One region of the Paenarthrobacter aurescens genome, then DNA from elsewhere that is predicted to be linked to it. Evidence: riboswitches for the same ligand, from Rfam matches in the RefSeq annotation. Region 1 holds a riboswitch; the other holds the start of a gene.
The links. A riboswitch is a leader RNA that binds a small molecule or an ion and turns the genes downstream of it on or off. The one in region 1 is predicted to bind cyclic di-AMP.

Region 1 (3,662 bases):
AGTTGGTGTGTATCAACTCTTCGATCGCCTGGTGGCCCCCGGAGGTTGGGATGACACAGGATCCGTGCATTTTCAGGCCCTTGAGGATCACGACAAAAACGGCGAATTGCTGCCCGTCCTGGAACTCCTCTATGACAATGACGGTTCTGTTCAGGACGTCGCCGCCAAACTTCACCTCCACAGAAGCAGCATCTACAACCGGCTGGGGCGGATACGGCAGCTCATTGGCGCTGATCCATTGAGCGGCGCAATCCGGCTCGAACTTCATGCCGCCCTGAAGGCGAAGCGCTGGGCTGTGCGCCCGCGGATCTAAGGCGACATGGCCGCGGCAAACAACAGGAGGCGGCCATCCGTCCGGGTGCCCGCCTCCTCAGTTGTCGCTGCCCCTGCCTGGGGTGCCCCTGCCTGGGATGCCCTGCCTGCTTAGGAGCGCCGCAAGCGCTGGCAGCTCCAACGTCCTATCCGCCGACGGAACATGGCACTCCGGCTGCTGCTGCAGTAGCGGCTATGCCACCCCGTGTGGGCGGAGGTCCGGGGCAGGCGCGTGCTCAACCGAGGACCTTCTGTGCGGCATCCAGGATGTCCTGAAACGCCGATCCGCTGGGCGCCGGAGCCGAGGCAGCCGTGGGCTTACCTGGCTTCGGCTTGGACGTTGGCGTCGCAGTACCCGTGGGGGTCGGGGTGGGCGACGGTGTTGGTGTGACCGTGGGAGTCGGGGTGGGTGTGACGGTGGGCGTCGGTGCGGGCGGAGTTGTGATGGTGTCCGACGGCACTTCGCTCGGAGCCGGCGCAGGCTGAGTGGGTGCCGGGCTGGTGTTGCCGGGAACTGCCGGGACCGCGGACGGCGCCGCTGATGGAACCCACACCGGGTCCGCGAGCGAAACCTGCGGGGTAGGAGCCGACGACGGCGACACCGCCCCGGGTGCCTCCGCAATGGTTGCGGGTTGGCCGGCTTCCGAGGACGCCGTTGCCCCTGATGTGGCAGAAGGAGTGGAGGCCAGAGGTGAGGAGGTCTTGGTGTAGGAAGCCTTGGGCCCTGGCATGGCCGAGCCCGAGGTTCGGCCGTCGCTTCCACTGGCTTCCTGCGCCGGGGTTTCCTGGCCAAAGAAGGGAAGGCCAAGCGCCGGCCCCAACGCACCCGCCGTCAGCACAAGGCCGAGGGCGCCAGCAACCACTGCCATGCGCTGGCTCATTTGTTTGACCGACGCAGCTTTCCGGAGGGCGGCCTGCGGTTCACGGCTGAACGAGGCCGCGGAGCCGAAGCTGGGCCTGCTGGTTTCGGCAGCCTGCTTCCGCACGTCCTTGCGGCTAGCCAACGACGCCGAGGCTGTGGCCGCCGCGGCAACCTGCGCGGGGGACTTGCCGCGCGGAGATTCAGTGCGGGTGGACTCAGTGTGCGGGGTCAGTTCCTCAGGGCCTGCAACAACGGGAATGGCTGCGGTTGCGGGTTCCGGTGCTGCTGGCTGCACTACGGGAATGGCCGCAGTGGCGGTTTCCTGGGTGCTGAACTCCGGCGAGCCCGGGTTCACCGCTGACGGCACAGTCTCCTCTGACGGCAAAGTCACCGCTGGAGGAACAATTTCCGCTGGAGGAACAATGGGGATGGCAGCGGTTGGCGGGCCCGGGGTAGTGGACGCCCGGGGTGCAGGGGGCGTTTCAACAACGCTGCCCGTGATGGTGGGTAGGGCTGTAGTGGCTGGTTCGTGCCTTTTCTGTGCCGCTTCAGAGGAGGATGCGTCAGGTGCGATCACTGCCTGGGCAGCACGCTCACGCTCGGCCGCGCGAAGTTGCGCCCGAGTAGGGGACGGCGCAGTAGGGGACGCCGCCATAGGGGACATGGCAGCGGTGGCGAGGTCCGGCGTCGTGCTTGTATTTACAGAGCCGGGGCTGTCCGGTGCCCGAAGCGGAGCGGCGGAGTCTGCCGGCGCGCCGGCAAGGGATCCGCTGGGTTGGGCCCGACGGCGTCCGGTTGGCTTGGTGCGCTCGCCTTCAGTGTGGGCGCGGCGCGGCTGATCCATGGTTGGGGACATGGTTGTTGCCTCTCAACGCCTTCGAGGTTAGCTGTCGGGTTCGGACGAGGCCGTCCGGCCGCCGTAGCGGCTTCACCCCGAGGACTTGGAATCCAAGCCCGGGAACTGTGGGTCCCCCGCCTCTGCCGCGGGTCTGGCGGATCCCGGATTGCGGCAGAGCTCGGCGTCAATCCGGAAGCGGCCCAGCGGAGATTCGGGTCGCCCTACGACGGTACATGAGCCGGAAAGTAAAGTCACATTAATGTAACGGGCGGTACGGCGGCCCAAGCGGCAGGGTTCTATGACTTAGGCTTCGGGGCCGGTGCGGGCGCAGGCAACTCCTGCTGAATCTTCTGGATCTGCACTGCCTGATGGGTCTCCGGCCGAAAGATCTCATCCACTACCCCCAGCATGCCCCCGGTAGCTCCCCGCCGAACGTTCCCTCGCTTGTTGTGCCGTGAAGACCAGTACCAGAGCGCCGCCAGCAAGGCCGGAACGCCCAACACTGCGGCCAACACGAGCAAGATATCCATGGCCTAACACTAGCTTCGGCGTGCAGTGGCAGGTAGACATTGTCTATGGACCTGCCCGTGATGCCACCCGTCTCGCCCATGCTCGCCAAATCCGTTCCGGCCATCCCTGATGTTGGGCACTACGAGCCCAAATGGGACGGGTTCCGGACCATCGTCTTCAAGGATGGCGACGAGATCATCCTTGGAAGCCGGAACGAGAAGCCGATGACCCGCTACTTTCCCGAAGTAGTGGCGGCCCTTAGGAAGAACCTGCCGGACAAGTGCGTGATCGACGGCGAGATCATCCTGATCGAGGGAAACCGGCTTGAGTTCGAGGTGCTCCAGCAGCGGATCCACCCCGCCGACAGCCGGGTGCGGATGCTCGCAGAGAAGACCCCTGCATCCATGGTTGCCTTCGACATCCTCGCCCTTGGCGATGAGAACCTCATGGACAAGCCGTTCTCCGAGCGAAGGAACATCCTGGAACGCGCGCTCGCCAAAGCGGAGCCGCCGGTCTACGTAACTCCGGCGGTAACCGACTTGGAGCGGGCGCAGGAGTGGTTTGTGCAGTTGGAGGGTGCCGGCCTGGACGGAGTGCTGTCCAAGCCGCTGGATGGGGCCTATCAGCCCAACAAGCGCGTCATGTTCAAGACCAAACACGAGCGAACGGCAGATTGCGTGGTGGCGGGATTCCGCTGGCACAAGACCGCGAAGGTTGTGGGCTCCATGCTGCTGGGCCTCCATGACGACACTGGCCTGCTGCATCACGTGGGGGTGGTGGCCTCGTTCCCCATGGCCAAGCGCGAGGCCTTGGTGGCGGAACTGGAGCCCTACCGGATTGAACTCAGCGAGCACCCTTGGGGTGAGTGGGCCAAGCAGGACGAAGCCGCGGGAGGTTCACGGATGCCCGGCGCCCAAAGCCGGTGGAGTGCAGGCAAAGACTTCTCGTTTGTGCCGCTGCGCCCCGAACTGGTGATCGAAGTGGCGTACGACTACATGGAGGGCGACAGGTTCCGGCACACCACGCAGTTCCGCAGGTGGCGGCCGGACAGGACCCCTGAGAGCTGCACGTACTCCCAGCTGGAAGAGCCTGTTGCGTACGATCTCGGGGAGATCCTGAAGCTGTCCGCTACCTAGGGCG
Region 2 (3,662 bases), 1.4 Mb from region 1:
CCGAGCCCACTGGAAGCTGCAGGAGCTGCTGGAGCCGGAGCGGGAGTTGCGTTGCTGACGGCGACCGTGGCGTTTGCTGCCGGGGCAGCCTTGGCGGCAACCGTGGTTGCTTCCTTGGCTTCAACCTTTGCAGGGGCTTCTTCCACTACAACGGGAGGCGGGGCTTCAACGGTGGTGACCACGGGGCGCTCGTAAGAGATAGCCACAGTGGAGTCTGCGGCAATGGTGGCCTGGGCTACAGACTGAACGTCCAGGGCAGACGTGGACGTCGATTCACGATCAACATTGGTGTCCGCAGCGTTTGCCGCGATGCCGCTGGTCAGGACCAGGCCCGAAGCTGCGGCGATCACTGCTGCCTGGCGGCCAACGCCACCGGCGTTGGAGCTGACAGCCTTGGCAATGACGGCGAGCGAGCTGGTCTTAGGGGCCTCAGCGCGGTGCCGTGCAAGCTTGTTTGCACTGGTCATGATTTTTCTCTTTTCGTATCCGAGTGCAGTTGGGGTGCACGCGGGTAGTGGGTTGGCCGGCATTGTGGGCATGCCGCCCCACCCCGAACCGGGTTATTTCTAGCGGAGGGTGTAGAACGAGGAGGTGCCGGTGGAAGCTACGGAGTGCAGCAGCGTTCCCTGACCGGGGTTCAAAGCGCTGATCATCATGCCGTTGCCGACGTAGATGCCCACGTGGGCTCCGCCGTTCTGCATGACGAGGTCGCCGGGAGAAGGAGTGCTGGTGGGCGTCATGGCCGTCCAGGCGTTCACGCGGGGAATGCTGATGCCTGCCTGTGCGTAAACCCACTGGGTGAAGCCGGAGCAATCCCAACCGTTAGGCGTTGTTCCGCCCCAAACGTAGGGAGAGCCGATTCCGGTGTAGGCAATAGCCGCCAGGCCGGAAGCAGCTGCGCTGGCAGCCGGGTCCTTGGCCTCGGAAGACTTCGCCGTAACGGCTTCAGGAGCTTCCTCAGTGGTGGACGCGGCGCGTTCGGTTACCTGAACTGCGCGCTGTACTACCTTGGGGGCTTCCTGGGTGGCAACAGTGGGGCTCTCGAAAGAGACGGTGGCTGTTGGCTCTGCAGTGACCACTGCAGTAGCTACCAGCTGTTGGGTGCTGGAGGCTTCGGTCTTGGAAAGCTCGGCGTCCACTGCCTGTGCGGGCAATCCGGCGGTGAGGACGAGGCCTGAAGCTGCGGCCAGAACAACGGCCTGACGGCCCATGGTTCCGGCGTTGGAGGAAACAGCTTTTGAAAGCGTGTTCAACGGGTTCGTACGAACCGTTTGGGCGCGATGGCGCGCAGGGGTAGTGCGTGATGACACGTAGGTAGCCTCTCCCAATGCCTGCGAGGTGAGCTGTCGGATTCGGATGGGAGTCATCCGGCCGCGCGGCTTTCAAAGAAAGTTTTGCGACTTAACCCCAAGGCCTTCTTGCGAAGACCGGAAGTGGTTCCCCCGCCCCTGCCAGACGATTTTTGCGAACGGACCTTGAGCGGTGGCAGAGCTAGGCAATCCACTCAAGTGCATCGGCCCCCTAAAAAGCCGATGCGCTCTGTACGTTATAACAGTTCACCGCGAATGTCACATTCAGGTCACGGGGCGTCCTGCACATGCGAGAGACGACCATCAACTTCGTTTAGAGCCAGCCCATGGGGTCTACAACTTCGCCGTTGACCTGAACCTCAAAGTGGAGGTGGCAGCCGGTGGAAGCGCCCGTGGTGCCGCTCAGCGCGACGGTGTCGCCACGGTTAACGGTCTGCCCTACCTGGACAGTGAAGGACGAGAGGTGGTTGTACGTGGTTTCCAGGCCGTTTCCGTGATCGATGACCACGCGGTTGCCTCCGCCGTACTCGTGCCATCCGGCGAAAGTGACCTTGCCGGTGGCTGCTGCGTGAACCGCGGTGCCACACTGGGCTACGAAGTCCTGGCCGCGGTGGAAGTCACCGGCGCCGCCGGTCAAGGGGCTGATGCGGTAGCCGAACGGGGAAGCCGTGGCGAGCGTATCAAGGGGGCTGGCCATGGTGCCTACGGATGACGCGCGCTGGATGCTCTCGGCCGATTGGGCGCTGAGCAGTTGCTTCAGCTTTCCATCGGGGTCAGCGGCAGTGGCGACGGCGGCCCGGCTGAAGTCGATCTTGGCCGACGCTGCAGCGGAGACCTCGGGCTGGCTACCGGCAGGAGCGGCAACAGCAAGGGCGGATTCGGTTTGGCCCGATTCCGAAGTGGCCATGACGGGGCTGGTGGCGGGCAGACCGACAGTGAGGGCAAGTCCGGTGGCGGCAAGCGCAACACCGGCCTTCTGCCCTACGCCGCTGGCAGCGGCGAAGTCGGCAACCTGGCGCAACGGGCTCTTACGGCGGCGCACCTGACGCTCGGTGTCGCGTGGCCGGATCTCCGTTACGACGGTGGCTGGCCGCAGCTCAGCAGCGGGGCCCGACGCGCGGCGACGGCCCCTGACGTTCTGCGATGTCAAACTCTGTTCCTCTCTCAAAAGCCTGCGAAGTTAGCTGTCGGATTCGGGTCAGAGAGTACAAAGACCCGGTCCGCACGAAGCGCTCACGGCACACAGGTATCCCAAGAGGGACTTGAATACGTGGGCACTTCTGCTGCGGACTTCACCCCAAGGCTGCTTCTTTAGACAGCCGCTTGTGGTTCCCCCGCCTCTGCCAGTGGTGGATGACACACCTGATCCGCTGGCAGAGCTCGGCTCCGGATCAGGTAACGCTTTGGTATCAGCGCTAGTAGATAACTATAGGGGATTAAGGCCTTCGGTAATAAATTCGTTATCAACAGGAACGCGCTCAGCGCAGAAGGCCCTTATCATCATTTGCAGAAAACCGCAGGTCACACGCGCTGGAAACAGCCAAAAGTGAGGTTTGACACGGCAGCGTACAGCTCTGGTCAGTTGAGAGAGACAAACACGTGCGCGGCAACTTCCGGAGGAAGCTCCAAAGCGCCTTCAATGCCGGGAACCCGGACGGAGATGTACTCGCCAACGCGTTCCAGGGAAACACTGGCTCCAGGGCGGATCCCGCCTTCGTCCAGCTGGGTGAGGAGCTCCGGCTCCACCTGGATGGGTTCGGCGAGTCGGCTGACCACCACGCGGGAATCAGTGGCATATCCGTCCATGGCCTGCAGCAGGTTCACATCCAGCCGCGGGAAAGGCTGGCTGGCAAGGCCACCCAGCGCCTCAAGCCCGGGGATGGGGTTGCCGTACGGAGACTCCGTGGGATGTTCCAAAAGTTCATAGAGGCGGCGCTCCACGCGCTCACTCATCACATGTTCCCAGCGGCAGGCTTCATCGTGCACGTAGGCCCAATCCAGCCCGATCACGTCGGCCAGCAAGCGCTCTGCAAGGCGGTGCTTGCGCATGACTTCGGTGGCGCGCTTCCGGCCCGTTTCCGTCAGTTCCAAGTGGCGATCGTTGGACACAATCACCAGGCCATCGCGCTCCATGCGTCCGATGGTTTGGGAAACAGTGGGTCCGGAGTGCCGCAGCCGCTCGGCGATGCGGGCCCGGAGAGCCACAATGTTTTCTTCTTCAAGCTCCAAAATGGTCCGAAGATACATCTCAGTGGTATCGATCAGATCCGTCATCCAGCTCAGCTCTCCTCGAACGCAGTTCCTTGCGTAATTTCCACCGTACCGCGTCCTTGGCCAGGGTGGCGGATGTGC

Region 2: linked by a shared signal. The riboswitch ahead of ABI796_RS04905 (C40 family peptidase) and the one ahead of ABI796_RS18660 (hypothetical protein) in region 1 are both predicted to bind cyclic di-AMP.

What each region holds. Positions count from the first base shown of each region.
Region 1 is NZ_CP157456.1:4,022,253-4,025,914, reverse strand. Features, by position in the region: gene ABI796_RS18665 (CdaR family transcriptional regulator) at 1-313, shown strand, start outside; gene ABI796_RS18660 (hypothetical protein) at 549-2,030, opposite strand; cyclic di-AMP (ydaO/yuaA leader) riboswitch at 2,033-2,179, opposite strand; gene ABI796_RS18655 (hypothetical protein) at 2,309-2,542, opposite strand; gene ABI796_RS18650 (ATP-dependent DNA ligase) at 2,588-3,658, shown strand.
Region 2 is NZ_CP157456.1:1,020,286-1,023,947, reverse strand. Features, by position in the region: gene ABI796_RS04910 (NlpC/P60 family protein) at 1-467, opposite strand, end outside; gene ABI796_RS04905 (C40 family peptidase) at 567-1,310, opposite strand; cyclic di-AMP (ydaO/yuaA leader) riboswitch at 1,315-1,484, opposite strand; gene ABI796_RS04900 (M23 family metallopeptidase) at 1,624-2,460, opposite strand; cyclic di-AMP (ydaO/yuaA leader) riboswitch at 2,465-2,706, opposite strand; gene ABI796_RS04895 (metal-dependent transcriptional regulator) at 2,889-3,584, opposite strand.